Regions from separate parts of the Clostridium sp. CM039 genome, predicted to be linked through region 1. Evidence: a T-box and tRNA genes for the amino acid it is inferred to sense, from the RefSeq annotation. Region 1 holds a T-box; the other regions hold tRNA genes.

Evidence for each region. The T-box of region 1 lies ahead of ACWJJ2_RS18440 (valine--tRNA ligase). A T-box ahead of a tRNA ligase gene usually reads a tRNA of that ligase, here a tRNA-Val.
Region 2: it has a tRNA-Val gene. The T-box ahead of ACWJJ2_RS18440 (valine--tRNA ligase) is inferred to sense a tRNA for this amino acid. The anticodon was not compared.
Region 3: it has a tRNA-Val gene. The T-box ahead of ACWJJ2_RS18440 (valine--tRNA ligase) is inferred to sense a tRNA for this amino acid. The anticodon was not compared.

What each region holds. Positions count from the first base shown of each region.
Region 1 is NZ_CM143649.1:3,916,023-3,926,618, reverse strand. It holds gene ACWJJ2_RS18460 (ABC transporter ATP-binding protein) at 1-137, opposite strand, end outside; gene ACWJJ2_RS18455 (ABC transporter ATP-binding protein) at 137-1,147, opposite strand; gene ACWJJ2_RS18450 (ABC transporter permease) at 1,162-2,100, opposite strand; gene ACWJJ2_RS18445 (ABC transporter permease) at 2,117-3,034, opposite strand; gene ACWJJ2_RS18440 (valine--tRNA ligase) at 3,928-6,570, opposite strand; T-box leader at 6,654-6,879, opposite strand; gene ACWJJ2_RS18435 (ABC transporter substrate-binding protein) at 7,053-8,075, shown strand; gene ACWJJ2_RS18430 (hypothetical protein) at 8,424-9,017, shown strand; gene ACWJJ2_RS18425 (helix-turn-helix domain-containing protein) at 9,131-9,814, shown strand; gene ACWJJ2_RS18420 (IS3 family transposase) at 9,889-10,596, shown strand, end outside.
Region 2 is NZ_CM143649.1:2,994,852-3,005,447, reverse strand. It holds gene ACWJJ2_RS13975 (ABC transporter substrate-binding protein) at 1-26, opposite strand, end outside; gene ACWJJ2_RS13970 (ABC transporter ATP-binding protein) at 72-1,106, opposite strand; gene ACWJJ2_RS13965 (ABC transporter permease) at 1,162-1,947, opposite strand; gene ACWJJ2_RS13960 (ABC transporter permease) at 1,949-2,776, opposite strand; tRNA gene ACWJJ2_RS13955 (tRNA-Thr) at 3,076-3,150, opposite strand; tRNA gene ACWJJ2_RS13950 (tRNA-Asp) at 3,156-3,232, opposite strand; tRNA gene ACWJJ2_RS13945 (tRNA-Val) at 3,238-3,313, opposite strand; tRNA gene ACWJJ2_RS13940 (tRNA-Glu) at 3,327-3,401, opposite strand; tRNA gene ACWJJ2_RS13935 (tRNA-Asp) at 3,487-3,563, opposite strand; tRNA gene ACWJJ2_RS13930 (tRNA-Val) at 3,569-3,644, opposite strand; tRNA gene ACWJJ2_RS13925 (tRNA-Glu) at 3,656-3,730, opposite strand; gene ACWJJ2_RS13920 (BaiN/RdsA family NAD(P)/FAD-dependent oxidoreductase) at 4,069-5,298, shown strand; gene ACWJJ2_RS13915 (acyl-[acyl-carrier-protein] thioesterase) at 5,589-6,338, opposite strand; gene ACWJJ2_RS13910 (ECF transporter S component) at 6,621-7,214, shown strand; gene ACWJJ2_RS13905 (DUF1858 domain-containing protein) at 7,264-7,449, opposite strand; gene ACWJJ2_RS13900 (adenylosuccinate synthase) at 7,653-8,939, opposite strand; gene ACWJJ2_RS13895 (NAD(P)/FAD-dependent oxidoreductase) at 9,079-10,491, opposite strand.
Region 3 is NZ_CM143649.1:2,615,429-2,626,024, reverse strand. It holds gene murA (UDP-N-acetylglucosamine 1-carboxyvinyltransferase) at 1-312, shown strand, start outside; gene spoIID (stage II sporulation protein D) at 638-1,681, shown strand; gene ACWJJ2_RS12185 (M23 family metallopeptidase) at 1,919-2,698, shown strand; gene spoIIID (sporulation transcriptional regulator SpoIIID) at 2,818-3,072, shown strand; gene mreB (rod shape-determining protein) at 3,199-4,233, shown strand; gene yyaC (spore protease YyaC) at 4,359-4,913, opposite strand; tRNA gene ACWJJ2_RS12165 (tRNA-Thr) at 5,271-5,345, shown strand; tRNA gene ACWJJ2_RS12160 (tRNA-Tyr) at 5,351-5,435, shown strand; tRNA gene ACWJJ2_RS12155 (tRNA-Val) at 5,478-5,553, shown strand; tRNA gene ACWJJ2_RS12150 (tRNA-Thr) at 5,586-5,660, shown strand; tRNA gene ACWJJ2_RS12145 (tRNA-Tyr) at 5,666-5,750, shown strand; SAM riboswitch class I at 5,853-5,955, shown strand; gene metK (methionine adenosyltransferase) at 6,041-7,216, shown strand; gene recD2 (SF1B family DNA helicase RecD2) at 7,423-9,654, shown strand; gene ACWJJ2_RS12130 (hypothetical protein) at 9,700-10,596, shown strand, end outside.

The DNA.
Region 1 (10,596 bases):
GTCTCACCTTTATTGATCGTAAAAGAAATACCATCTACTGCTTTTACATAACTATGAGCTGTACCAAACAATCCCTTTTTAACAGGAAAATATTTTTTCAAATCTTTTATTTCAACTAATACTTTTTCAACACTCATTATAAACTCCCCCTTCCAACAGGTGCTTTTACCTTAGGTGCACTAGGGTGATTTAGAAAGCAAGCTGCATTATGCTCAGGACTAATTTGAAATAATGGCGGTCTTTGCTTTTCACAAATCTTCATAGAATAATTACATCTAGCTGCAAATGGACATCCCACAGGAGGTTTTAACAAATCTGGCGGTTGACCCTCTATTGGTTTCAGTTTTTCCCTTATGGTACTTTGGGGATTTGGAATACTATTTAAAAGCCCCCAAGTATATGGATGCCTTGGATTATAAAATAAGTCCTTAGTAGACCCCGTCTCTGCAATTAATCCACCGTACATAACATTTATTCTGTCGCAAACATCTGCAACCACGCCTAAATCATGCGTTATAAGAATAATAGAAGTGTTTAATTTTTCTTTAATATCCTTCATAAGTTCAAGAATTTGTGCCTGTATAGTAACATCTAGGGCTGTTGTAGGTTCATCTGCAATTAACAATTTTGGTTCACAACATAATGCCATAGCAATCATTGCACGTTGTCTCATACCACCAGAAAATTCATGAGGGTATTGTTTCATTCTTTTTTCAGGACTTGGGATTCCAACTAATGAAAGCATTTTCACTGACTTATCAAAAGCTTCTTGCTTACTTAATCCTCTATGTTTAAGTAATGGTTCCATTATTTGATTACCTATGTTGAATACAGGATTTAGGGAAGTCATGGGGTCCTGAAATATCATTCCAATTTCATTTCCTCTTATTTTTTCCATTTCTTTCTCGGAAATCTTTGCTAAATCTTTTCCTTGGAATAGCATTTCACCATCTATTATTTTCCCTGTATCAGCAAGTAGTCTCATAAGTGACATCATAGTAACGCTTTTTCCACTTCCGGATTCTCCAACTATTCCAAGAGCCTCACCTTTATTTAAGTAAAAGGATACTCCACCTACAGCCTGCACCTCTCCTACATGTGTAAAAAAAGATGTTTTTAAATTATTTATTTCAAGTAATTTTTCCATAATTCCCCCCTTACTTATTTTCTCATCTTTGGATCTAGAGCATCTCTTAAGCCGTCACCAAGGAAATTAAATGCAAGTATTGTTAAACATATTGCCATCGCCGGGAAAAACAATTGTAATGGGTAAAGTTGGTATCCATCTAATGCTTCTGACGCAAGGCTTCCCCATGATGCTTGAGGTGCAGAAATTCCAAGTCCTATAAAACTAAGAAAAGCTTCTGTAAAAATAGCACCCGGTACAGACATTGTCATTGTTACTATTATCGGTCCCATACTATTTGGAATAAGATGTTTTAGTATTATTCTCATGCTAGACGCACCTGAAACCTTTGCAGCAAGGACAAATTCCTGTTCCTTTAGTGCCATAACTTGCGAACGAACTATTCTTGCCATTACCACCCAAAAGGATATTGCCATTGCAATTATAATATTTAACATACCCCCATCGGCTGATGGATGATTTGGTTTAGTAAGTATAACCATCAAGAGAATAACATAAATCATACTAGGTACTGACCAAATTACATCAACAATCCTCATCATTAAATTATCAACAATACCACCTGCATATCCTGCAATACTACCATACAAAATTCCTACAACAAGATTTAATATACTTGCAACATATGCAATGATAAGTGAAATTCTTGCTCCATATAATATTCTTACAAATTGGTCGCGACCAAACTTATCAGTACCGAGCCAATGAGTCGCACTAGGGTTTTGGTTTGCAATTCTAAAATTCTGAGAATAATAATTATACTTTGATAACATTGGGCCAACTATAGCAAGTATAGTTATTAATATAACAAAAACTAATCCTCCCATCGCAAGCTTGTTTTGTTTTAATCTTCTCCAAGCATCCTGTAGATAAGTTTCACTTGGTCTAACTATCTCATTCATTTTTTTCTTGTCATTTGGTATTTTTTCAAATAACTCACTATTTATCTCCATGTTTATGCACCCCCTATTATTCAATTTTTATTCTTGGGTCAATTACTGCGTAAAGTATATCAACAACAAAATTAGAAAGTACTAAGAAGGTAGCATCTAAAGTTACAAAACCTATTATCACGGTGTAATCTCTGTTTGTTATGCTTGTAATGAATTCTCGGCCCATACCTGGGATACCAAACAGCCCTTCAATTACAAAGCTACCAGTTAAAACAGCAGCAAGAAGTGGTCCAATATAAGTTACAATAGGAATTAATGAGTTTCTTAAAGCATGTTTATATATAACTGCATTTTTAGAAAGTCCCTTAGCCCTTGCAACTCTAATATAATCCGTCCTTATAACATCAAGTAAAGCCGACCTTCCAAGTCTTGCAACAAAGGCCATCGAAGATGCTCCAAGAGCAATTGACGGAAGAACATAATCCATAGGAGATTCAAGCCCTATGGCATGAAATATACCCATCCTTATTGCGAATACATAAATCATTAGTGTCGCAATTACAAAACTTGGTACCGTAATTCCAATGGTTGAAATAAACATACATAATTTATCCGGCCATTTTCCTTGATGGAGGGCTGCAACTATTCCTAGATATACACCTAATACCATAGCAAACCCTACAGAAACCACACCTAATCTAGCAGAAACCGGAAGAGAATATCCTATAATTTCATTAACTGTTCTTCCTTCATATGTCATTGAAGGACCTAGGTCCCCATGCGAAAGATTTTTTAGATACATAGTGTATTGTTTAAATACAGGTTTGTCCAAACCAAATTTCTTGTTCAAATTCTCTAAAACCTGTGGATTAAGCTTTTTTTCACCAGAAAATGGTCCGCCAGGCATTAATCGCATTAAGAAAAAAGTTATTGTGATAACGACGAAGATTGTAATCACAGTTGAAAATAGTCTTTTAACAAAGAAATTTAACATCTTTTGCCCCCCCATCTTATAATATTGGTACTTTTCTTCCCCCTTATATAAACACTAATCTTGTTTTTTGAATTATAGCTTATTATCTTACCTTTATTAATTTTAAGAATACAAGATTATCTCGTTGTTGAAAGATTCGAATTACTTATACTATTGAAGTTGCTCCGGATAAATATTTCATTTTAAAATATTTTCATGTAACTATTCCGTTATCAAATCATTTGATTTATCCGATTTTTTTTAACATGTCCATTTTACAACAATAAAATAATTAAATATATTATTCATATATCTTTTATATTCCTTCATATTTCATAGCCATCTTAACCTTTATAAATGCTGATATGAAAAATATTCACAGTATTATTTTGCACTATCGTAGGTCCTCCCCTTTAATCTTATTTTAAGTATAATAATATTTTTCCAGAAGTCAATGTATTTTTTGTAAGTAAATCCATATATTATCCATATTTTATTTGTGATTCCTTCGTGTTTTTTATATATTTTGTATGTTTTGTAAAATACATTAGTATATATAACAGGTTTCATTATGAAAATAAATTCATAGTAATCTATATTTCTATTTATGAAAAAGGAATTAATAATAGAATTAAACTAATGAAATATATTTTTATATGTTTCATTTATTTTAATAGTTGGCCACCTCTAAATTAGATTCACCTTTTTTCACTTATCTTATAGTAGATCAAATTAGAGAATCTTTTCTCCTGTTCTTTATCAATACACCTTGCATAATTATTGGTATGCTGAACTCACACCATTCATTTTTTTCAATATTCCAACTTTTTATTTGTATGGTAAAAACAAAAAAAAACTATAGAATAGACTTTTCAAGTGTCTATTCTATAGTTTATCTTGCTTTTTATTAAAGATTATTTCAAGTTTTCTATACTTTTAATTACTAAATCATACATTTCTTTATATTTTTCGCCCTTAGCTTTTTCCTCATCAACCACTTCAATTGGAGCTTTAGCTGTGAATCTTTCATTACAAAGCTTTTTCTCTACTCTATCTATTTCTTTTTTTAGTTTTTCTTTTTCTTTATTTAATCTTTCTAATTCTTTTTCTAAGTCTACAAGCTCAAGTAACGGCATATATACCTGCGCGCCCTTAGTTACTACTGTAACTACATTTTCTGGTGCTTCGGCTTTTGTAGCTAGAAACTTAACCTCACTAGCTGATGCAAGTTTTTGAAAATAAACCATCCCTTCCTCAAATGCTTCTTTTGCCTCTGTAGCATATATAAATACTTTAGCTTTTCTTGAAGGTGCTACATTCATATCCGATCTAGCATTTCTTACGTCTTTTATCGCTTCTATGATATAATTCATATTTTCCTGCGCTTTTTCATCTTTAAGAGCATCGTCATACTCTGGCCACTTAGAAATCGTTATAGATTCATACTCATTATCTAAGTGAGTATAAATTTCTTCTGTTATAAATGGCATAACAGGATGAAGTAATTTAAGCCCAGTTTTTAATACATTGTTTAATACATTTAATGCGATGCCTTTAGCCTCTCCATCTTCTGCGTATAATACTGGTTTAACAAGTTCAATATACCAATCACAGAATTCTGTCCACATGAAATCATGAGTCTTTTGAAGTGCTATCCCTATTTCATATTTCTCAATATTTTCTGTAACTTCTTTTATTACAGTGTTCATTCTTGATAATATCCATTTGTCTGCAACAGTGTAATTTTTATTATCTTTATATTTCTCCATTAATTCGCAATTATTGTTCATCATAACAAATCTAGAAGCATTCCAAATTTTATTAGCAAAGTTTCTAGCTGCTTCAACTCTTGACTCATAGAACCTTATATCACTGCCTGGAGAGTTTCCTGTTGCGAGCGAAAACCTTAACGCATCTGAACCATATTGGTCTATTACGTCTAATGGATCAATACCATTTCCCAGAGACTTAGACATTTTTCTTCCTTGATCATCTCTAACCATTCCATGTATTACTACTGTTTCAAATGGCACTTCCCCTAAATTATAAATCCCTGAAAAAATCATTCTTGCTACCCAGAAGAATATAATATCATATCCAGTTACTAAAACACTTGTTGGATAGAACTGTTTTAAATCCTCTGTGTTATTTGGAAAGCCAAGTGTTGAGAAAGGCCACAATGCTGAACTAAACCAAGTATCAAGCACATCTTTATCTTGATTAAGATTTGTACTATTACATTTACTGCAACTTGTTGGCGCATTAACTGTAACTATAATTTCCCCACAATCTTTGCAATACCATACTGGTATTCTATGTCCCCACCATAACTGTCTTGATATACACCAATCTTGAATATTCTCCATCCAATTGAAGTATGTTTTTTCAAATCTTTCAGGAACAAATTTAGTTTTATTTTCCCGTACAGCCTCTATAGCTGGTTTTGCAAGTGATTTCATTTTAACATACCATTGTTTTGATAACATTGGTTCTACAGTGGTTTTACACCTATCATGAGTACCTACATTATGAGCGTGGTCTTTTATTTTAACAAGTAGTCCTGCATTATGTAAATCTTCTACCATGACCTTTCTTGCGTCATATTTATCAAGACCTGAATATTTTCCATAACCCTCGCATATAGCTGCATTTTCATCCAAAACCACTACTTCTGGAAGATTATGTCTTTTTCCTACTTGGTAATCATTAGGATCATGTGCTGGAGTAATTTTAACTGCGCCTGTTCCAAACTCTATATCAACATAATCATCTGCAATTATTGGTATTTCTCTATTTACTAGAGGTAGCATTATTTTTTTTCCTACTAAATGTGTATACCGTGGATCTTTAGGATTTACAGCTACCGCCGTATCTCCAAGCATAGTTTCCGGCCTCGTGGTAGCTATTTCTAAAAACTCATCGCTACCTATTATTGGATATTTAACATGCCAGAAGTGCCCCTCTTGTTCTTCAAACTCTATTTCAGCATCTGAAATTGCCGTCATGCATTTTGGGCACCAATTTGTTATCCTATTGCCTTGGTATATTAGTCCATCCTTATATAATTTAACGAAAACTTCTCTTACTGCATGGTTTAAGTTTTCATCCATGGTAAAGCTTTCCCTAGTAAAATCAACAGAACATCCCATTTTCTTTATTTGTCCTCTTATTTTTTCTCTATATTCATTAGTCCACTCCCAAACTTTTTCAAGGAAGGCTTCTCTTCCCATTTCTTTTTTCTTAAGCCCTTTTTTTAAAAGTTCATTTTCAACCTTTACTTCTGTTGCAATACTAGCATGGTCCTCACCAGGAAGCCACAAGGTATTGTACCCTTGCATTCTTTTAGTTCTTATTAGAATATCTTGAAGAGTATTATCAAGAGCATGCCCTAAATGTAATTTTCCTGTAATGTTTGGTGGGGGCATTACTATTGTAAATGGTTTTTTATCTTTATCAACGGTTGGAGTAAAAAATCCTTTTTCTTCCCACCATGCGTAAAGTCGTTCTTCAAACTCTTTTGGATCATAATTCTTAGCAATATTATTATTTTCTTCCATTATTAACTCCTCCTAAACAATAATTAGTATGTCAATTTATTTTAGCAATAAATTTCAAACAATAAAAAAAGAGCCTTCGTCTATAAAAGGACGAAAAGCTCGCGGTACCACCTTTTTTCCTACAATTTTGCAGGCTCTTTAAAATTTAACGATTAAGAAAACCGTCTTTGCCATCTACTCATAATTACATGAATTGGCAAAGAAGCTCCGAAGCTACCTTCAAGGTTTTTCATATAGAAGATCTTACAGCCTCTGGATCTTCCTCTCTTAATATTATTTTCCCCTACTCCTCTTCATCTACGCTTTTGAATGTTTTATGAAATTATTATCTAGTTGTTCAATTATTATTCACTTGTCTTTCATTTATTGTATACCTCTTAATTTACATATGTCAAGGTATTTCATTTTTGAATTTAAAATGTCACATCTACACGCTCTTTCATATTATATAATTATAGCAACTATATAATATGGAGGTATCTATGAAGCTTAAAAAAATTTCGATTTTTTCCCTGTTTCTTTCTTTCGCCTTGATAACCACCTTATTTTCCGGCTGTAAAAAGAAACCTAGTGATGCTTTAGTAAAAGTAAAATTAAGTGAAGTAGTTCGTTCTATTTTCTATGCCCCTATGTATGCAGCTATTTCTCAAGGCTTCTTTAAAGAAGAGGGTATTGAAATCAACCTTTCAACTGGGCAGGGAGCGGACAAAACTATGCAGCAGGTATTAAGCAAATCTGTAGATATAGGTTTCTGTGGACCTGAGCAAGTTATTTACATCTATAATCAACACCGAGAAGACTATCCTGTTATTTTTGCACAATTAACACAAAAAGATGGATCTTTCTTAGTAGGCAGAAATGCTGAAGCGAATTTCAAATGGGAATCCTTAAAGGGTAAAACTGTAATAGGAGGAAGACCTGGCGGCGTACCTGAAATGGCTTTTGAGTATGTCTTAAAAAATCATGGTATTAAACCAGTTATTGATATAAATCTTGTTACAAACCTCGCTTTCACAGCTACGTCCGGTGCTTTCAAGGGCGGAGCAGGTAATTATGTTACTCTTTTTGAACCTAGTGCTAGTATGATGAAAAAAGATAATTCTGGACATATTGTAGCCTCCATCGGAGCGTCCGCTGGAACCATACCTTATACATGTTTTTTTTCCACAAAATCTTATATAGAAAAAAATCCAGAAATGGTTCAAAAATTCACTAATGCAATATATAAAGGTCAAAAATGGGTAAGTAGTCATTCCGATAAAGAAGTAATGACTTCAATTAAATCTTATTTCCCTGGCGCAGATGAGGCTGTTCTTACTTCATCCATTAAAAACTATAGAGATATAAATGCTTTTGCGCCGAACCCAATATTAAAATCAGATGACTTAACAAAGCTTATGGATATAATACAATCTTATAACGCAGCGTTAATTCCCCAAAGACCATCTTTTAATAAAATCGTCAACAATTCCTTTAGCGACAAAGCCGTAAAAGACTTAAAATAAAAAGTAAAAAAGTATACATTACTATTAATGCATTCACTTCGCTAAGAACTACTAATTTTATTTTTAATTAATTTGCTAAAAAACATAAACTCGCTGTCGCTCAAACATATGTTTTTCGTAACGCATCTTAATTAAACATAAAATAAGAATTTCCAAATGAAAACTCAACCTCAATTATCAACTCTCAACTATAAAAAAGGCTATGTTTAAATTTAATGTTGATAATTAACATTTTCTGAATATTCGGATATAATAAGACTATATAAAGTATTCCGCAGATTTTATTATGGCAAGCTTAACGGTAAGCAATTTATATATAATAAAGGGGGAATAATCCTGAAAAAAATAATGAAATTATTCAGTCTACTATTTTTAATAACTATAGCTTTTACTGGATGTAAAAGTTCAGATGAAAACAATGCACAAAAAGTTGCTCAAGAACTTGGAAGAAATCTCTACACGGTAAATACAGAAAAAGTTGCTGAGTATAAGAAACTTCTTAGGGAAGGTAAAAAAATGGATATAGCAAGTGGAAATCCCACAAATACTGATGGAGTTATACCACATACACAGGAATATATCAAAATTATACAGTCCCTTGATAAAAATTTACTACCTTTAATGACAGCAAAGGGGTATGAAACTATTGCGGGACATTACAATATTGTGGCTACAAAGTTCTGTAATGACAATAATTATACTTTACATGTTACAGACTTTATCTTAGATAAAAATTTGTATGGTGAGAAAGAAGATAAAGCTGGATATTATTATGAAGCTAAATTGAAGTTTATTTCTACTAATGGGAAGGCTGAACGAACTGATACAGCAAAAGGATATATAGGGCTTTTAAACGAAAATGGTAAGTGGAAGGTATTTGTTTACAAATCAGAAGCAGACCCAAAATTGTATATTGAGCTAATGAAAAAAATTAAAAAATAAATGATAATATTAATATATAAATTAAGGGAAGTCCCAAATAAAATTGATATGCTCCCCTTATGGTAGACAGTTAAAATAATAAAACTGTTTACTATAAGGAGGGCTATTTTTTTATGGGAAGAAAATCAACTATATCAGACCAACAAAAAATTAAGGCTGTAACATCATATTTAAATGGAAAAGCTAGTATGTTAAGTTTATGCAACAAACTTCAAGTACATAAGAGTTCTTTTCAAAAATGGGTAATACGATATAAATCAGAAGGTGAAGCTGGGTTAAAACATTCTAGCAAAAATACTTCTTATACTGCCAAAATCAAGATTAACATTGTAAAAGAATATCTTGATGGGCATGGCTCACTGAATGATTTATGCATTAAGTATCATATTTCGTCAAATACAGTTTTATGCAATTGGATAAAGAAGTATAATGGTCATGAAAACATAAAATCTTCTGGAACAGGAGGAAAAATAATCATGACCAAAGGACGCAAAACTTCTTATATTGAACGCATTGAAATCATAAAGTACTGTATTGAAAACAATAACAGTTATAATAAAACTGTTGAAAAATATAAGGTATCTTATCCTCAGATTTATACCTGGATGAAGAAGTATAATCAGTTTGGTATTGAAGGGCTTTTGGACCGACGTGGAAAGCCAAAGGCTGAAGAGTTAATGACAGAAGATGAAAAGCTAAAAGCTCAATACAAGCTTTTAGAAGCACAAAATAGAAGATTACGGATGGAGAATGCTCTTCTAAAAAAAATCCAAGAGATAGAAAGAAGGCGATATTAAGCGAAGCTAGATACGAAGATACTTATCTTGCAATCCAAGAATTATCTAACAAAGATAAATTTCCTATAACTGAGTTGTGCATTATAGGCGGCGTTAGCCATTCTGCATATTATAAATGGCTACACAGAGAAAAAAGTAACCGAGTATTGAAAAACGAAGAATTATTAAAGCTTATTTGTGAGTTATATGAGGAAAAAGACGGTATCTTAGGCTATCGCCAGATGACGATTAAAATCCGTAGAGAATATAATAAAAAAGTTAATTATAAACGAATTTATCGTCTGATGCAGATATTAGGATTAAAATCCGTATGCAGAAAAAAAAGATATAATTATATTAAGTCAACTCCTGAAGTTACTGCAGAAAATATTTTGGATAGAAATTTTAAAGCAGAACAAGTCAATAAAAAATGGCTTACAGATGTAACCGAGTTTAAATATGGGAGAAGTGGACAAAAGGCTTATCTAAGTGCAATATTTGATTTAGGTGATAGAAGTATTGTTTCATATGTCATTGGTCATTCTAATAATAACCAATTGGTTTATCAAACCTTTAATCTTGCTGTTAAAGTATACCCTGATGCTAAACCAATATTTCATAGTGACCGAGGTTTCCAGTATACTTCAAAAATATTTAAAGAAAAACTAAAAAAAGCTGGAATGATACAGAGCATGTCGAGGGTTGGGCATTGTATTGATAATGGTCCAATGGAAGGATTTTGGGGAATCTTAAAAACAGAAATGTATTATCTTCATAAATTTGAAGACTATGAAAGCTTAAAG
Region 2 (10,596 bases), 920 kb from region 1:
GTTACTACCAAATATTTTTTTAACATATCCATTCCTCCTAATTTGCTCAAATTAATAATATCCATTTCAGCTTATACTAATACTATTTTATTTTCAGGTAAGTAAAGATTTATTTTATCTCCTTGAGAATAAACTACATCATTTTGGCTATTTACAACTAAATTTCCCACAGTGGTATTTACATTATACTGATATGATTTCCCTAAGAATGTTCTTATTTCTACAGTTCCCTCTATAGTATTTGACGCTTCTATTGATGCTATAACTATATCATCTGGTCTTATTGTACCTTTAACTTCTGCCTTGTCTATTTTAGGATTTTCCACACTAAACTTTAATCCTTTATTACTTTCATATAATCCATCTTCTACCTTTGTTAAATCTATAAAGTTTTCAAATCCGACAAATCTAGCAACAAACTCTGTGGAAGGATTTGAGTAAATATTTTCTGGAGTATCAAATTGCTCTATTACACCTTTGTTCATTACCGCCACTTTATCTGATATAGAGAAACACTCCTCTTGGTCATGGGTAACAAATAAAGTAGTAATGCCTAAGCTTTGTTGAAGCTTTCTTATTTCAACTCTCATCTTCAATCTAAGCTTCGCATCTAAGTTGCTTAAAGGTTCATCTAAAAGTAATAGACTTGGCTCTATTACTAACGCTCTAGCTGTTGCAACTCTCTGTCTTTGTCCTCCCGAAAGCTCCTTTGGATATCTTTTAGCATATTGATTCATATCTACTACTTCTAATATATCTTTTACCTTTTTCTTTATTTCATCCCTTGATATCTTCTTCATTTTTAAACCAAATGCTACATTTTCTTCTACTGTTAAGTGCGGAAATAATGCGTAGCTTTGAAATACTAATCCGAAATTTCTATTATGAACAGGTATTTTTGTATAATCCTTGCCTCCTAGCATAAACGTTCCATTGTTTGGCTCTATAAATCCAGCAATTACTCTTAATGTTGTAGTTTTACCACATCCACTAGGTCCTAAAAGAGATACAAGCTCCCCTTTTTTAATGCTTAAATTAAAATTTTGTAATATATTGTCTTTCCCATCATATGATACTGCTATATTTTTCAAGTTTATTAAATTCATGTGTTACCCCCACGTTTATTAGCATTATTTAAGGCCTATTACGAACATATTTCGCCTAAGAAAGACTATCTAATCCTAAAGTTTTTTCTACTATAAACATTATTCCAATTGTTATTAACATTAATATAACTGATAATGCTGATACGGTTGGATCATAGTTATACTCTACATAACTCATCATACTAATTGGCAAAGTACTTACTCCTGGCCCTGTTAAAAATATTGATACAGGCACATTGTTAAAGGAGTTTATAAATGCTAACATAACCGCTGCTATAATTCCTGAAGTTATATTTGGCATAACTACCTTAAAAAAAGTATTTATTTTTGTATAGCCAAGACTCATTGCAGCCTCTTCTATTGAATAATCAAATACCTCTAAACTTGAACCAACAACTCTAATTATGTAAGGTACTATTACCAATGTATGACCTATAAATAAACTCATGTATACTGAAAATTCTAATTTTATTACTAAAAACTGAAATAATGCAAAACCAACAACCACTCCTGGTATTATTAATGGTGAAAAGAAAAAACTCTTTAAAACACCCTTTCCTTTGAAATCAAATCTGCTTAATCCGTAAGCTGCCGGTATTCCAATTAACAGTGCTAATACTGTAGACCCACAGGATACTAAAAAACTTACAAACATTGTATTCATAAACATATCTGATTGAAATACATTTGCATACCACTTAATGCTAAACCCCTTTGGTGGGAATGCAATATAACTTTCTGTTCCTATACTTGTTAACGCTATAATTACTAATGGTGCTAGTAAAAATATATATACTAATGCTACGAATATAGTAAGTAATTTGCTTTTTTTGCCTTTCATGTTATAATCCCCTCTTATCTAATCTAGACGCTAATAAGTTTATTCCTTTTATAACCAATAATGTTGTAACTATCATTATTGTTGCAACAACAGACGCCGCTTGCCAGTCACTTAAGGTCATCGCTTCTTGATAAATTAATGTGGCTAACACTGTATTTTTATTACCACCTAATAACTGTGGTGTAGTATAAGCAGTAAGTGCTCCTGTAAATACAAGGACTGTTCCAACTATTAATCCCGGTAAACTCAGTGGGAATATAACCTTAAAGAAGGCCTTCACTTTATTAGCTCCTAAACTTTCCGCTGCTTCTAATAAGTCATTATCTATATTTTCTAAAACTCCTACTAAAGAAATAATCATTAGCGGTGAAAATAAATAAACTGTACCAACTATGATTGCGCCTTCAGTATACATCATAGTTAAAGATTCATTAATAACGCCTAAGCTAAGTAACACTTTATTTATAACTCCATTTTTACCTAAAATACTCATCCAAGCAAAAGAACGAACAATTGAATTTGTAAGAATAGGGAATATGGTTAATGCCATGAATAACCCTCTAATCTTCTTTGAGGTTCTAGACACAAAATATGCTGTTGGAACTCCAATAACCACGCATATTGCAGATGATATTAAAGCAATTCTTAATGTTCTATAAAATATCTGCAGCGTATACTTATCTCCAAAGAAATTTAAATAATGATCTAAACTAAAGCTTCCATTAATACTAAAAGTAGGAATTATAGTACTAACTAAAGGTACTATAAGAAAATAAGCTAGTAATATTAAACACGGTACAAATAATACGTAAGTCCATTTTTTCTTCATAGGTTTAACTCTCCTAAAATTTTATCTTAATGATATTTTTGTTCGGTATATATAATTTATATTTATTTCACAAAACCAATAATGTGGCAAAATATTGATATTCGTCCAAAAAATACGAACATTAATTTATTTTAATTGCTTATTATATGTGTTTATGCTACTATAACGATCGAATGTTGTCAATATTTTTATTTTTTCAAGACAAAAAATCAAATCACTCTAAATACATTTTGAATCTTAATTTTCCATCAAATATGCCGGACGTAAAAAAAGTCCTAAACAAATGTTTAGGACTTTTTTGGAGCTGGCAATAGGAATTGAACCTACAACCTGCTGATTACAAGTCAGCTGCTCTACCGTTGAGCCATGCCAGCAAAAATGGCGACTCAAAAGGGATTCGAACCCTCGACCTCCGCCGTGACAGGGCGGCACTCTAACCAACTGAGCTATTGAGCCATATATGGTGGGAACAACAGGGTTCGAACCTGTGACCCTCTGCTTGTAAGGCAGATGCTCTCCCAGCTGAGCTATGCTCCCATATATGTTTTAATGGTGACTCCTAGGGGAATTGAACCCCTGTTACCACCGTGAAAGGGTGGTGTCTTAACCGCTTGACCAAGGAGCCTTATTATTTTTCAATGATTCTTTTGATAAGAATCAAACTTATAAATTAGATGTTCTTTTATTAAACTATAACAGTTTAGTAAAAATGGCGACTCAAAAGGGACTCGGACCCTCGACCTCCGCCGTGACAGGGCGGCACTCTAACCAACTGAGCTATTGAGCCATATATGGTGGGAACAACAGGGTTCGAACCTGTGACCCTCTGCTTGTAAGGCAGATGCTCTCCCAGCTGAGCTATGCTCCCATGTATGTTTATGGTGACTCCTAGGGGAATTGAACCCCTGTTACCACCGTGAAAGGGTGGTGTCTTAACCGCTTGACCAAGGAGCCATACTAATTTGTCACTTTATTTATTATGGGCTTACGTCTTGCAACCCGACATAAACTATAATACCTAATTTTTCTTAAAGTGTCAACATATTTTCTTATTTTTTTTATTATTTTTTTTCTCAAAACACTCAAATCCAGTTAAATCAACGGTTCCCCTTATAGAATTTTTTTTATGTTTTTTTGAAAATAACTGACTTTTACTAAACAATCACAAACAAATTCTATGGTTATTTATAAAACAAAATAAAAATTCATTTTCATCCTACTGATTTTAGGGTAAGATTATATGTAACCACTTTATAATCTAAAAATATTTTTTCTCGAAAGGAGAGATTTTCTTGAAACATTCTCTTATAATAATTGGCGGAGGTGCCTCTGGTTTAACCTCTGCTTTAATAGCAAAAGATTTTGGTATAGATGTAGCAATAATTGAAGGAACCGACAGAGTAGGTAAAAAAATACTAACTACCGGTAACGGTAGGTGTAATATCAGTAATGTACATATAAATAATGATAGATATCACAGTGAAAATCCAAATTTCGCAGGTTATACGCTAGATTCTTTTACCATAAAGGATACTATAAATTTTTTCGAGTGTTTAGGAATACCTTTAGTTACAAAAGATGGCGGTAAAATGTTTCCTATGTCATTGCAAGCCTCATCAGTACTTGATATACTACGCTTTGCTATAGACGAAAAAAAAATTCCACTATATACAAATACCAAAGCTAAGGAGATTATTAAAACAAATAAGGGTTTTAAAGTTTATAGCACAGATAATTCTACATATGAATGTGAAAGGTTGATTATTGCGACCGGTGGTAAATCAGCTCCTAAAACGGGTTCTGACGGTTCCGGCTATTCATTGGCTAGGCAATTAGGTCATAGTATAATCTCTCCTGTACCAGCCCTTGTACAGCTTAAATTAAACTATAATAAACTAAAGGCTCTATCTGGAGTAAAGTTTGATGGCTTTGCGGAAATATTTATAAACGATAAATATGTTCAAAAGGAATTCGGAGAAATACTTTTCACAGATTACGGCATTTCTGGTCCTCCTATTCTTCAGCTTAGTAGAACTGCATCTTATGGTTTATCTAAAAATAGCAAGGTTTCTTTAAGTATTGATATGCTACCAAATATTAGCTACGAAGATCTAAAAGCATTTTTAAATAATCATTGGTCAGTATTCCCAAGTCGCTGCGTTCATGATTCATTCATCGGAATAATTAACAAGAAGATCATTCCAATAATTTTAAAAGAAGCAAATATAGATGACATTCATAAGCCTTGTTGCGATTTGGCCTCAAATGAAAAAAATGCTCTATATACTTTGCTAAAGCGATATCAATTTGATGTTTCAGGTACTAATTCTTTTGCAAATGCTCAGATAACTGCAGGAGGCATTAATACAAAAGAAATTAATCCCGAAACCCTAGAATCTAATATTACTAAGAATTTATTCTTTGCGGGAGAAATATTAGATGTAGATGGCGATTGCGGTGGTTTTAACCTTCAATGGGCATGGAGTTCTGGTGCTATTGCCGGCATCAACGCCTCCAAATAAAAAATAAGAGTTTGAAACGTGAAAGTTGATTAAGAAATTCTAATATTTTGTAAATGTAAAATGCTCTAATGCTTACATTCGGCATACTGCCGGTTTGCTGGCCTTCCTTCCAGGAAGTCTCACGAGAATTTTATATTTACAAAACAAGAATTTCTAAATCAACTTTCACTGTTTCTGCACTTCTTATTTCAATTCACTTCCAGAGAGATTTCATACTATATCGTACATACTAAGATGTATCTAAGAGGTATGTCGAATAATACAAAAACTACTTGTGATTAACGATTTTCTTATATCCAAGTACTTTCTAAGAGAGTCAGCTCAGTTCCCTCTTCATTTATAATTTTATGTCTACATATTATCTTATCTTCTTCTCTTATAACCTGCGTGCTTACCTTTATGGTCTCTCCGTATGTTGTTTCCTTGATGTAAGTTACCTTAATATTCCTTAGTTCGTAGTTCAATACTATATCCTTAGGAACTGTTTCTAAAGCCCAAGCAACATATTTAACATTATTTACGTGCATATTCGTGTCAATATCACTATACCTAACTTGAAAGTTTTTCTCGCTATGCACTGTAGTTATTGGTACTATATCCTCAATGTCTATGGGTGTATTATTGCTATCATCTATACCATAAGCCTCATACATATCTTTCGTAATCCTTATTGGTCTTCTTCTGTCTGTATTTATTAAAATCCACACAGAACTCGCATGTCCTATTTTATTCCCTTTCATATCAATAATTTCATATTTCCTGTATGCATAAAATTTATTGAAAGAATGTGCAAAAGTTCTAATCTTTATAGTTTCATTTAATAAAGGATATGACTCCATTGTTATGTCCCATTTATATAACACCCAAGCTGATTTATTCTCTTTAAGATGTTCTATTCCAACTCCAAGCACTTCACTTTGATACATTGCCATATCACCAAGATAATCTATAATGCTTGTCATCAAAGCTCTTTTATGAATATCTACTTCATAATAATGAATATTATAATCTCTATCTGTAACCTCTGGCATTTTGCCCATAATACCCCTCCTATATTTCTCATGAGTACATAATATAATAACTATTAATTTCTACGCTTCTTAGTTTTCTTCATACTTAAAATAATACCAAACTAAACCAACACAGTAAACATTAACTGTATAGTATTAACATAAAGTTTGTTAAATTTTTATTTAGCTATGTAATTATTATCAAAATAGTGTTAAAATATTGTTGTCAGTATTCATTATGAAACTGAACTATAAATAAGGATTATGAATAGGACGACTTATATCCTTATGGAATAAGAGCGGGGGGAACACATGATTAATAATAATTCTATTAAACTTAGAAGAATAAAAACAAGTGAACTTACAACTATTGGTATGCTATCAGCTATTTGCATCGTACTTGGTTTAACTGGATATGGCTTTATTCCACTTCCTGGTGCCAAAGCTACTATCATGCACATTCCCGTTATTATAGGATCAATAATAGGTGGCCCTATGGTAGGAATGACTATTGGTTTAATATTTGGGATGTTTAGTATTATGCAAAACATAACAACTCCCAATTTACTCTCTTTTGCTTTTATAAATCCTTTAGTATCTGTATTACCAAGGGTTCTTATTGGTCTTACTTCTTACTATGTTTATAAACTAATCCACGTTAAAAATGATAGCCTAAGGATTGGACTCGCGACCGTTGTTGGTTCGCTAACTAACACTTTTGGGGTTCTTACTATGATATATGTTTTTTATGCGGCTAAATTCGCTGCTTCTAAGGGCATAGATCCATCTATTGCTGCAAAGACTATTTATGGTATAGGTATAATAAATGGTGTTCCAGAGGCCATCATAGCTACTGTAATTACAATACCTGTTATCCTCGCCATTAAGAAAATAAAGAAAAGATAAAAAAATAAAAAAACAAGACACTTAGCAAATGCTAAGTGTCTTAATTTTTTTATGCATTTAATGCAGTCATTAATTCTTCCAAATTAAGACCATGAACCATTGCTGCTTCTTCTAATGTTTCAGCTTGCGCTGAAGGACATCCTACACAACCCATTCCAAAGCTCATTAATACTTCAACTGATTCTGGATTTTGTCTTACAACTTCACCTATTGTCATATCTTTAGTAATTTTCATATTATATACCTCACTTTATGTTAATTTAACCCTAATTCTCATTATATTTTATATGCTTAAATTTTACTAGTACGCACTTTTTTAATCTATAGTATGCACTTGTATACCTTAATATATATTTCCTACAATAATTATAATTCCCTATAATATAAAAACCATACATATTAAAAAAATATCTTTTGTATAATATGCATGTCTATATGCTATATTTCAGTTAACACCATTGTTTGATCTCTTTTCGGTCCTACTGAAACTATGGAAACTTTAACTCCTGTAAATTCTTCAATTTTCTTTAAGTATATTTTTGCATTTTCAGGAAGTTCTTCATAGCTTCTTGCATCAGCTATCTTTTCATCCCAACCATCAAACTCTTCATATACTGGCACGCATTTAGCTAAATCCTCTAAACTTGCTGGGAAATAATCTATAACACTACCTTCAAATTTATATCCTACACAAATTTTAATTTTTTCAAGTCCTGCTAAGGTATCTATTTTAGTTACAGCAAAGCTAGTAAGTCCCGAAACTCTTGCTGCAGTTTTTAATATAACAAGGTCAAGCCATCCACATCTTCTTGCTCTACCTGTTGTTACTCCAAATTCAAAACCTTTTTCGCGAATCCAGTCTCCTACTTCATCATCAAGCTCTGTTGGGAATGGTCCTTTTCCTACTCTTGTAGTATAAGCTTTCGCTACTCCTACAGCATTTGTTATCATAGTAGGTCCTATTCCTGCCCCAACACAAACTCCACCTGCAATAGTGTTTGATGAGGTTACAAAAGGATATGAACCATAATCTATATCAAGCAACGTTCCTTGTGCTCCTTCAAATAAAACATTTTTTCCAGACTTTATTGAATCGTAAACTTTAACTGATATATCTTTTACAAAAGGTCTCATTCTTTCTGCATACTCTAGGTACTCCGTATATATTTTATCAAAATCTAAAGCTTTTCCACCCAAAACTTTTGTTATTATATCATTTTTCATTGATAAACTAATTTTAAGCTTCTCTTTAAAAACATCTTTTTTCATTAAGTCACAAACTCTGATTCCACTTCTTTCAAACTTGTCAGTGTAACAAGGTCCTATACCTTTTTTTGTAGTTCCGATGTCATTTTTACCTCTAGCTATTTCATATAAATTATCTAACTCTTTATGATATGGCATTATAACCTGTGATCTATCACTAATTATTAATCTTTCTGGAGTTATTTTTTCGCCTAGTGCTTCTAAGTAGTCAATTTCTGTAAATAACGCTTCTGGGTCTACAACCACGCCATTACCTATTACATTCAATTTATCTTTATATAATATTCCTGATGGTATTAAGTGAAGTTTATATTCCTTTTCTCCTACAACTACTGTATGACCTGCATTGTTTCCACCTTGGAACCTGACTACTACGTTAGCTCCCTCAGCAAGATAATCTGTCATCTTACCTTTACCTTCATCTCCCCATTGGGCTCCTAAAACTATAAATGCTGACATATAAATTCCTCGCTTTCTTTCAGTTCACAATAAAATTTCTTAACTACTACCGTTAAGAACTTTTATTGTCTTCTATGTTTACTTCATGTTGAATTATACACTTTTAATATTCATATAACCAATTATTTAGATTAAATTCTTAGTCTTCTTTCTGAGCTATGTCTCTTGCTACTACAACTCCTGTTGTAGATGCTTGCATTAGACCTCTAGTTATTCCCGCTCCATCCCCTATTGTATATAAATTTCTAACAGATGTTTCAAACTTATCATCTGTACTAATCTTACTAGAATAAAACTTCACCTCAACTCCATATAGCAATGTGTTTTTGCTATATAAACCTGGTGCTATCTTGTCAAAAGCCTTTAACGCTTCCACAATAGACGTTAAGTGCCTTTGTGGTAATACAAAGCTTAAGTCACCTGGTACTGCTGATTTTAAAGTAGGCGTCGTAGTTGATTTACCTAATCTGTCATAATCTGTTCTTCTTCCTTTTAGTAAATCCCCGAGTCTTTGAACCATTATCCCTCCACCAGTTAACATATTACCTAGCTGAGCTATATATTTTCCATAACCTATAGGTTGATTAAATGGCTCAGTGAAAGTAGTAGATACAAGCATCGCAAAATTTGTATTAGTTGTTCTAAGCTTTTGGTCGGAGTAACTATGACCATTTACAACTGCAATCGTGTTGCCATCATAATATTCCGCTGACACTACTCCCCCCGGGTTCATGCAAAAGGTCCTAACCTTGTTATCAAATGTATCAGAATAATATACTAATTTTGCTTCATATAAGTCCTTTGTTAGATGATCCATAACAGAATTAGGTACCTCAACTCTTACTCCAATATCTACTGCATTATTAGTAACCTTAATATTATGTTTTTTAGCTTCATTTGAAGCCCATTCCGCTCCACCTCTACCCGGCGCCGCTACAACATACTTTGCATTAACCTTAAACACACCATCTTTATTCTTTAATAATACTCCAGTAGCCTTATTATCTTCTATTAATATTTCTTCCACTTCACTAAGTTCTATAAATTCTGTATTTGTATTATCAACTAAATGATGGTACATAGATTTTAAAACTTCATAGGCAAGTTCTGTTCCTAAATGCCTTACTGGACATTCAACAAGACGAATATTGTGCTTACTTGCTTCATATTTAACTTCGTCAACTTTGTCACTATTAATCCCATATACCTTCTCATTTGCTCCAAATTTTATATATATATCATCGCAATACTTTATTAATTTTTTTGAATCGTCTTCAGAAAAATATTCAAGAAGTCTTCCCCCCACCTCAGGGCTTAGAGAAAGCTTACCATCTGAAAAAGCTCCAGCACCTGCCCAACCAAACGTTATCCCACAAGGATTACATTTAACACACTTTCCTGTGTCTCTAGCTGGACATTTTCTTTTTTCTATATTTCTTCCCTTATCAACTATAAGTACACTAAGTTCGGGTTTTTTATTAGAAATTTCTAGTGCCGTAAATATGCCCGCTGGTCCAGCTCCTACAATAACTACATCATAAAAATTTTTCATTTCATATTCCTCCTTGTATTACTCTGTAGGAAATAAAAACTATTAATGGTTACCATACTACTTAATGATATCAGAGCAGTATAAACCAGTCAATATAAAGTGCGA
Region 3 (10,596 bases), 1.3 Mb from region 1:
AAAGGAACGAGTATAATTACAGAAACTATTTTTGAGAATAGATTTATGCATGCCACAGAATTAAAGAGAATGGGAGCAAATATAAAAATAGATGGTAGAAGTGCCGTAATAGAAGGTATAGATAGGTTTACAGGTTCAGAAGTTACAGCTACAGATTTGAGAGCGGGAGCGGCATTAATACTTGCAGGACTTACAGCAGAGGGCACAACTACAATAAATGATATATATCATATTGATAGAGGCTATGTTTCTATTGAGGAGAAATTAAAGGGACTAGGAGCAGACATAGAAAGAGTGAGTTCTCATAAATAACAGGGAAATTCAATAAGCGATAAAAATATATGGCGGTTCACTTATAATTTAAACTTGGATAGTTGGAATATATAAGTGTTATATTCCAATTATTTTATAATAAGCACCTAAAAATAATAAACTAGCACAATGACTAGTATATTATTTTTGGGTGCCTTTTGGTTACAACTGGTCTAAATCTTTTTATCCGTTATCTCTTTTAATAAATGCATAATAGTATGCACTATTATTTTACAGGGATTTAGTCAATGGAAAAAAGTAATATTTTTTATAGTTATTTAATATGTATAAGGTAAAGGTTGTTTTATAACGAGAGGAGAAAAAAATGAGAAGAGTTTTTATTACAGTACATTTAAAAAATATCCTTCTATTAATAACTGCATTTATTGCATTTATAGTTATTACTTCTGTTTTAATAGTGGGGGTAGGAAATAATAAAAGTATAAATAAGGGTAAAAACTCTGCAATTAAGGTAGAAGACAATGAAAATATTATAAAATATGGTTCACTAGCCAAAATCACTAAAGTTAAAGTTTTTATGTCAAAAGAAAATAATATAAAAGAACTTAGTTTAGAAGAATATGTTACGGGAGTTGTTGCAGCGGAAATGCCAGCTGATTTTGGAATAGAAGCTTTAAAATCTCAAGCAGTGGCGGCTAGGACTTATGCTTTAGCTCATGTCACAGAAATGGGTGGAACCCCATGTAAAAATGGTAATGGAGCTGATTTATGCGATACAGTCCACTGTCAAGTTTATAGGACTAAAGAAGAGCGTATAAAAGAATGGGGAACTTCTGGTGAAAAAAATTGGAATAAGATTAAAATGGCGGTTAAAGGAACATTAGGACAAGTTTTAACATATAACAACAACTTAGTAATGGAACCTTATTATTTTGCAACTAGCAGTGGGAAAACGGAAAATTCCGAAGAGGTATTTAGCGATAGCATACCTTATTTAAGGAGTGTAGAAAGTCCAGGCGAAGAAAGAGCAGGAAGCTTTAAGAGTAGTAAAATTTTAAAGTATAAAGATCTAAGTCGAATTATAAATAAAAACTATAATAATGCTAAGGTAACATCAACTAATGTTAAGAAACAAATAACAGTAATTGATAGGACTGAGGCAGGGAGTGTTAAGAGTATTAAGGTAGGGAATATAACCATGACAGGCAGTAAGTTTAGAACAATGCTCGGTTTAAAATCATCGAATTTTGAAATGAAGTTTAATTTAAGCAATATAGAAATAGATTGCAGCGGATATGGTCATGGTGTAGGGATGAGTCAATGGGGTGCGGATGCGATGGCGAAAGATGGGAAAACCTATATTGAAATATTAACTCATTATTATCAAGGGACTGTTATATCCAAATGAAAAAAAATACACATAAGCTGGTTATCCTATATAAAAAATGGATAATCAGCTTTGCTTTTTATAAAAATAAACTTGAAGATGATTTAAGTAAAACTAAGGGTGAATAATTTAAAATTTAAAATATGTTTTAAACTATAAAATATAAATATTATTAAAATGTAGATTAACTTAAATAAATTTTAGGAAATATGTATGTTTTAATAAAATATGGACAAAAATACAAATGGAGGTGTTTGTATGAATAAGAATGAAAACAATAAGACATTAAATTTTTTTAAGAAGGAAGGATTCTATGTAATTTTATTTGTTTGTTTATGTATAGTAGCTTCAGTGGCGTCTATAACAGCAAATAATAATAAGAAGCTTTCAAGCAAGCAAGAAGCATTACAAAAACAACAAGCAAATGCAGGAGATGTTATAAAAGCGCAACAAAAAGAATATGAGGGTGCTCTTCAAGTAAAAGAAGAAAAGAAAGCTAAGGCTGAAGCGCTTAAAGCGGTACCAGATATCAAAAAGGTTACAACAGGAAAAGCGGCATCAGCAGTATCTAAATCAGTTAATGCTAAATTTGAAAATCCCGTAGCAAATGGATTACTCGCAAGGGCATATTCAAAAGATATTGATTCAGTAGTGTGGAAGACTGATGGAAGCTATAGGACAAATTTAGGTATTGACATTCAAGCAAAAATAGGGGAGCCAGTTGTAGCGGTTATGGATGGAATAGTTAAAGAAGTTGGTACTGACGTTAATGGCCAAAAAGGTAAGATGGTTAAGATAGATCATCAAAATGGATTTATTACTAACAGTACTAATCTAGATGAAAAAATATTAGTAAAAAAAGGCGATAAAGTAACTAAAAAACAGCAAATTGGTACAGTGGGAAACACTAGTTTAAATTCATTTAAGGAAGAATATGGATCTCACTTACACTTTGAAGTTCTGCAGAGTAATAAGAATGTTGATCCTGCTAAATATGTAAAATATGAGAAATATCAACCTGCAGAAACTAAGAAATAACCAATAACCATCTCAATTAGCCATTTTTTAAAAATATATTAGAAGATGACTAATTGGAATGGAATTTAAAAGCAAGATAATGCATATTTATAAATATATAAGGGTTAAGGAGGCAACACTTGAAAGACTATATTGAAGATCGAGTACTAGAAGTTGCTAAGTACATTATCGAGTCAAAATCTACAATAAGAAGAACTGCCAAAGTGTTTGGCGTTAGCAAGAGTACTATACACAAGGATATGACGGAAAGATTACCCACAATAAATCCTCAAATTGCCAGCGATGCAAAAACAATTTTGGATATAAATAAAGCTGAGCGGCATATAAGAGGCGGAAGAGCAACTAAATTGAAATATAAAGAAGCACAAGGATAAAAACATTCGAAGCTAAAAACTATAAAAAAATTTTAAAATTAAAAGAGGGTTTTCTTATAGCTTTATAGAATAGAGTTTAGTGTAATTTAAATATTGAATATACTAAAGAGCAGGAGTGGTTTTGAAATGTTTTTTTTTAGAATGGGTACAGATATGGGAATAGATTTGGGTACATCTACAGTGCTTGTATATATTAAAGGAAAAGGTGTTATATTAAAAGAACCTTCTGTTGTTGCCATAGATAGAAATAATAATAAGGTATTGGCAGTAGGAGAAGAAGCTAGGCAAATGATAGGAAGGACACCAGGCAATATTGTGGCAATACGCCCTATGAGGGACGGTGTTATTTCGGATTATGACATAACTGAAAAAATGTTAAATCATTTTATCAAGAAGGCTTGTGGGAAAAGAAGGCTATCTTCTCCAAAAGTTGTAATATGTGTACCTTGCGAAGCAACGGAAGTAGAAAGAAGAGCGGTAGAAGATGCAGGTAGAAATGCCGGAGCTAAGAAAGTTCAACTTATAGAAGAACCACTAGCAGCGGCAATCGGAGCGGGACTCGATATTACTAGAGCAAGTGGTAATATGGTTATTGACATTGGTGGAGGCACGACTGATATTGCAGTTATTTCTTTAGGAGGCATGGTTGTACGTGAATCAGTTAAAGTAGCTGGTGATAAGTTTGATGAAGAGATTATAAAATATATCAGAAAAAAACATAAATTAATGATTGGTGAGAGGACTGCAGAGGATTTAAAAATCAACATAGGTTGTGCTTATAAACAAGAAGAAAAGACAAGCATGGAGATAAGAGGGAGAGATTTAATTACAGGTCTTCCTAAGAATTTAGAAGTATCATCAGAAGAAATGAGAGAAGCTTTAAAAGAGGCGGTATATTTAATAGCAGGATGTGCACATTCCGTATTAGAAAAAACACCACCTGAGCTTTCAGCAGATATAGCTGATAAAGGTATAGTTATGACTGGTGGAGGTGCATTGTTAAAAGGCTTAGGTAAGCTCATACAAGAGGTTACTAAAGTTCCGGTATATCTAGCGGAGGATCCGATTTCATGCGTAGCACTCGGAACAGGTAAAGTATTGGATTATATGGATAAGTTAGATAATTCATTCAATGGAAGAGAATTATGCTTAACAGAATAAAAAGTATAAGCAAGCTATAAAAATAAGCAATACAATTATTAGTTTAATTGCATTGCTTATTTTTATATTATATAAGATTTGTAAGTTTAAATTGTGGATAATTATTTAAAACTAATTAAAGCATGTTAAACAGGGCTCAAATTATTTTCTTCATTGGTAAGGGAGTGCAAATAGTATGAATGCAAGAGGGATCTGCTTAAAACATTAGCAATATCCATTACCAAGCTCAATCTTATGTTTCTATTTGTAAATAATTCACTATCATCACTTGAATCTACTATACCTATTAATGAAAGAGTGCCTACCTTAGGAAGGGTTTTCCCTACACCTTTGCCAGGATGAATTGGATAATTTCTAGCTTGGAGTTCTCCAATATTTGAAATGTCTCCTAAACAAGCATCTACACCTATTATAGTACAATTTGGGTGCAATGCATTTATTTTAGATAATTTACTATCTATGTTTAAGGCATGAATTGGATTATCTATAGTGCCATATACAGGTAATGGAAAGGAACTATTTTTTAAAAGTGTACCAACTAAAGGACCTAGACAATCGCCTATACATCTATCGGTACCTATGCAAACAACTAAAGTATTTTTGTCAATATAGTCTTTTAGAAAATTAGAAAGTGTATAGTATGCTAAAGGATCTTTATAATGGGTTTTAGCTTTACTCAAGAAATATACCTCCTTGTATTGCGCTGGGGAAAAATTATTAGTTTCCTATGAATAATTTATATGAATAAATCCCGTGTATTATTATAATAAAGAATAAAAAAATGATTAATTAAAAAATGATATATAAGTATATTAACTATATGAAGGAAAACCAAATAAAAAATATAATAAATTATTTGTGCAAATAGTAAGTTGTATCAATGCTTAATATTAAGCAAATATGCGAATAGTATAGTTATGGAGAGAAGAAGTCGTTTATTAAAGGATAATAGACTTGAAATTAATTAATTAAAGTTGTATAATAATTCTTGTCGACACGGTAAAACGGTAAAACGGCAAAATGATAAAACATAATATGCTGGCATGGCTCAACGGTAGAGCAGCTGACTTGTAATCAGCAGGTTGTAGGTTCAATTCCTATTGCCAGCTCCATAAGTGGAGGAGTTCCCGAGTGGCCAAAGGGGGCAGACTGTAAATCTGTTACGTAATGTTTCGATGGTTCGAATCCGTCCTCCTCCACCATTTATAATGGTTTACAATAAATTATGGTTTACAATAAATTATGGGAGCATAGCTCAGCTGGGAGAGCATCTGCCTTACAAGCAGAGGGTCACAGGTTCGAACCCTGTTGTTCCCACCATAATAATCTTTTTAAAATAGAATAAAATGCATGCTGGCATGGCTCAACGGTAGAGCAGCTGACTTGTAATCAGCAGGTTGTAGGTTCAATTCCTATTGCCAGCTCCACATATGGAGGAGTTCCCGAGTGGCCAAAGGGGGCAGACTGTAAATCTGTTACGTAATGTTTCGATGGTTCGAATCCGTCCTCCTCCACCAAAAGACATCTATAGATGTCTTTTTTTATTTTTTACAGGGTTTAGATTCTGTTGACACCATAGAATGCATATGGTATTATAATTAAAAGTTAATAATTGATAACTCTTATCAAGAGAGGTGGAGGGAAAAAGGCCCTATGAAACCCGGCAACCGGTGCAATGCACCATGGTGCCAATTCCTGCAGTTATAATCTGCAAGATAAGGGAGATGATTAAATCACCTCTTCTTATATTTGGAAGAGGTTTTATTTTTTTATAGGGAAATTTTAGAGAATAGAAGGGAGAATTATAATGAAAAGATTATTTACATCAGAATCCGTTACAGAAGGACATCCAGACAAAATTTGTGACCAAATTTCAGATGCTGTACTTGATGCTATTTTAGAGCAAGATCCTTATGCTAGGGTTGCTTGTGAAACAGCGGTTACTACAGGAATGGTTTTAGTAATGGGAGAGATAACAACTAGTTGTTATGTAGATGTTCCTAAGGTTGTTAGGAATACCATTGAAGGCATAGGATATACTAGAGCAAAATACGGGTTTGATGCTAGCACATGCGCTGTACTTACGTCTATTAATGAACAATCAACAGATATAGCTATGGGAGTAGATGAGGCATTAGAATCTAAAGCAGGCGAGATTGATAAGGTTGACGCAATAGGTGCTGGTGATCAAGGCATGATGTTTGGATTTGCAACTAATGAGACACCAGAATACATGCCACTACCAATTGCTATGGCTCACAGATTAGCAAGAAAGTTAAGCGAAGTAAGAAAAAATGGCACATTAGATTACTTAAGACCGGACGGAAAGACTCAAGTTACTGTAGAGTATGAAGATAATAAGCCAGTAAGAATAGATACTATTGTTATTTCAACTCAACATGCAGAAGAAGCAACTCATGATCAAATTGAAAATGATTTAAAAGAGCATGTAATAAAACCTGTAGTTCCAAGTGGATTATTAGATGAAAATACTAAATATTATATAAATCCTACAGGCAGATTTGTAATTGGAGGACCGCAAGGAGACTCTGGTTTAACAGGAAGAAAAATAATAGTAGATACTTATGGTGGATATGGAAGACATGGAGGTGGAGCATTCTCAGGAAAGGATGCAACAAAAGTTGATAGATCCGCTGCATATGCTGCAAGATGGGTTGCTAAAAATTTAGTTGCTGCAGGAGTTTCAGATAAATTGGAAATTCAGTTAGCTTATGCTATAGGTGTAGCTAAACCGGTATCTATAGAGGTCGAAACTTTCGGAACAGGAAAAATTGACGATGATAAAATAGTTCAAATAGTTGAAAAAGTATTTGATTTAAGGCCAGCTGTAATTATAAGAGAATTAGAACTAAGAAGACCTGTTTATAAACAAGTAGCTGCCTATGGACATTTTGGAAGAATTGATTTAGATCTTTCATGGGAAAAACTAAACAAGGTTGATGAAATAAAAAAGTACGTATAATATAAAAAAAGGGATAACAATTATTAATTGTTATCCCTTTTTAGTGCATGTGATTATTAAGTAGTATTTTGATAAAACCTAAGATAGGGGTATACTGAACATAAGAGATGTAAAATACATATGATATAATAACATTAATAATAATATTATTGCTAATAATATTATTATTAATGTTATTATATGAATTTATAAATAGGAGAGATTTTATGCCGGAAATACAAGGGATAATCGAAGATGTAGTATTTCATAATGAAGAAAATGGATATATAATTGCTCATTTGAATGATAATAAAAAGCAGATAACTGTGGTAGGCATTGTGCCATATATAAGTGAAGGGCAGAACCTGAAATTAACGGGGGAGTGGGTTACTCATCCTCAATTTGGCAAGCAATTTAGAATAATACAATGTGAGGAAATAATACCTAGTTCACTTGAAGGTATAGAAAAATATTTAGCTTCAGGAGTTATTCAAGGAATTGGACCAATAACTGCTAAAAAAATTGTACAGCACTTTGGTGAAAACACCATGAATATATTAGATAATGAAATTGAAAGATTAAAAGAGATTGATGGTGTAGGACAAAAAAAGATTCAATTAATTTTTGAATCATATTCTAAGCAACGAGAAGTTAAAAATATAATGATATTTCTTCAAACATATGGAGTAACACCTAACCAATGTGTGAAAATTTATAAAAAATATGGAGGAGACTCTATAAAGGTAGTACAGGATAATCCTTATGTGTTAACTGAAACCATTTCTGGAGTAGGATTTAAAATTGCAGATAAGATAGCACAAAGTTTAGGCATTGACAAAGAGTCGCCTTTCAGAATACAAAGTGGAATTAATTATGTGGTAAATGAATTTTGCGCTATGGGAAATACTTATATGCCCTTAAACAAATTATACAAAGAATCTAAAAATATTCTTGGGGTTACGGCTGAAGAAATTGAAAAAAATGTTTATGATAATGTATTGCAGGGAAAATTGAAAGTCGAAAATATTGATGAAGAAGACTGTGTTTTCACTATGCCGTTCTATTACTGTGAATTAGCTATTACTAAAAAAATTATAACCTTATCTATAGAAAAGTATGACGAATTAGAAATAGACATAGAAGAAAAGATTAATGACTTCGAAGAAGAAAAAAACATAAAATTTGCAACGTCTCAAAAGACTGCTATTTGTGGTGCTGCAGAAAATAGTATTGAAATAATAACGGGAGGTCCAGGTACTGGCAAAACTACTATAATTAATTGCATTATAGAGGTATTTGAAGAAGCAGGAATGAAAGTTTATATGGCTGCGCCCACCGGAAGGGCTGCCAAAAGAATGACAGAGGCTACTGGTCGCGAAGCCAAAACCATACATAGGTTATTAGAACTTGGAGTAGGCAGAGATGATGGGTCGCAGTTCTCTAGAAGTGAGGAATCGCCTTTAGATTGTGATGTGCTAATTATTGATGAAGCATCTATGATAGACATAATGCTTATGAATAGTTTATTAAAAGCTATCAGCGTAGGAACTCGACTTATAATTGTTGGTGATGTTGACCAATTGCCATCTGTCGGACCGGGTAATGTACTAAGAGATATTATTGACAGTAAATGTGTTAAAGTAGTTAAGCTTAAGGAGATTTTTAGGCAAGCACAAGAAAGTATGATTATTGTGAATGCCCATAAAATTAACAATGGCGAGATGCCTATTTTGAATAAAAAGGATAAAGATTTTTATTTTATTGAGAATAATGAGCCGGAGAAAATCTTGGACAGTATAATTGCTTTAATTAATACCAGATTGCCGAAATTTAACAAAGAGTGGGATAAGATGAAGAACATTCAAATACTCTCTCCTATGAGAAAAGGGATATTGGGTATAGAAAATCTAAATGGAAAGCTTCAGCAAATATTGAACCCTAAATCTAAGTATAAAAAGGAAAAGGAATATAGGAATACTATATTTAGGGTAGGCGACAAGGTTATGCAAATTAAAAATAATTACTCTATAAAATGGAAAAAAATTAATGCAAAAGCTGAAGATGGAGTGGGCATTTTTAATGGTGATGTAGGGTATGTTGAAGATATTGATGAAGATAATGAAAATGTTATTGTGATTTTTGATGATGACAAACGGGTAGAATATGAAGGTGTATATTTAGATGAACTAGCTTTAGCGTATGCTATTACAATACATAAAAGTCAAGGTAGTGAGTTTGAAGTTGTAATTATGCCTATGTTTATGGGGCCCCCACTTTTAATGAACAGAAATTTACTTTATACAGGGATAACTAGAGCAAAGAATATGGTTGTTTTAGTGGGAGCAATAAAAGCTGTTAATTTCATGAAAGATAACAACAGAAGTTTCGAGCGGTACTCCGCTTTGGGCTGGAGAATAAGGCAAATAGTAGATGCAAATGTGGGCCATGATGAAAATTAGATTGATTTGTTTGGAAGAAATATTAAATTGCAAAGGAGATTTTACATGCTTTTCTACGCAAAATTAAACCTTAGTAAAGAAAAAGATGAGATTAGCAAAGAAATTTTAAGATGTTCTTTAAACAGCAAAAAAAGAATTGATGTTGTATCTATGTTTTACAATTCCTCTGATATATTGTTAGAAACTATAATTGAATATGTTAATGAAAAGAAAAATATATTGTATATAACTAATGAAAACCAGAGGAGTATTGATATTATTTACTTCATAAATAAATTTAGTAATTTAGGTCAATATGTATATTCACCTGAAACGAATTATGGCAGTGTGAATGAGTATTTACATATATGCAATCATGAAAATGCGTTAAAACTCCAAGAAAAATTTGATTTGATTATTTATAATGATATTAGAAGTTTTCCTAAATACACTAAGCAACAAATAAAAAAAGTGTTATTAAGAATGTGTAAAGCAAATAGTGTAGCTATAGCCTATTCTGTAGAGAATGTTTTAAGCGAGGGCACGCCAATAATGTTTCCGTTAAAAAACAATAATATTCCGATTATAGAGCCTAGAATCATAACTACGAGGATAAATCTTAGTACGGATATACCTTTGGTTGTTTATCAATATTTGAATTGGTCAATTATATCTAATAGAAAGGTAATAATATTTACACCAGATGAGGAAAAAACTATAGCGGTCTTTGAGTATCTATGTAATTTCAAAGAAAAGTTAAGTGAAAATATTTTTTTGTTTATTAGTAAAAAAAGCGATGCTAATATTAAAGTAAAGTTCATGAATGAAGATGAGGGGATAATAGTCACTAATGACTTTGAAGAAAGTTATTTAGAATTTCATTCAATTGATGTTATAGTTTATTTTGCTGATAATGATAAATATAATCATAAGCAACTATTATATTTATCAAGTAAGGTTGGG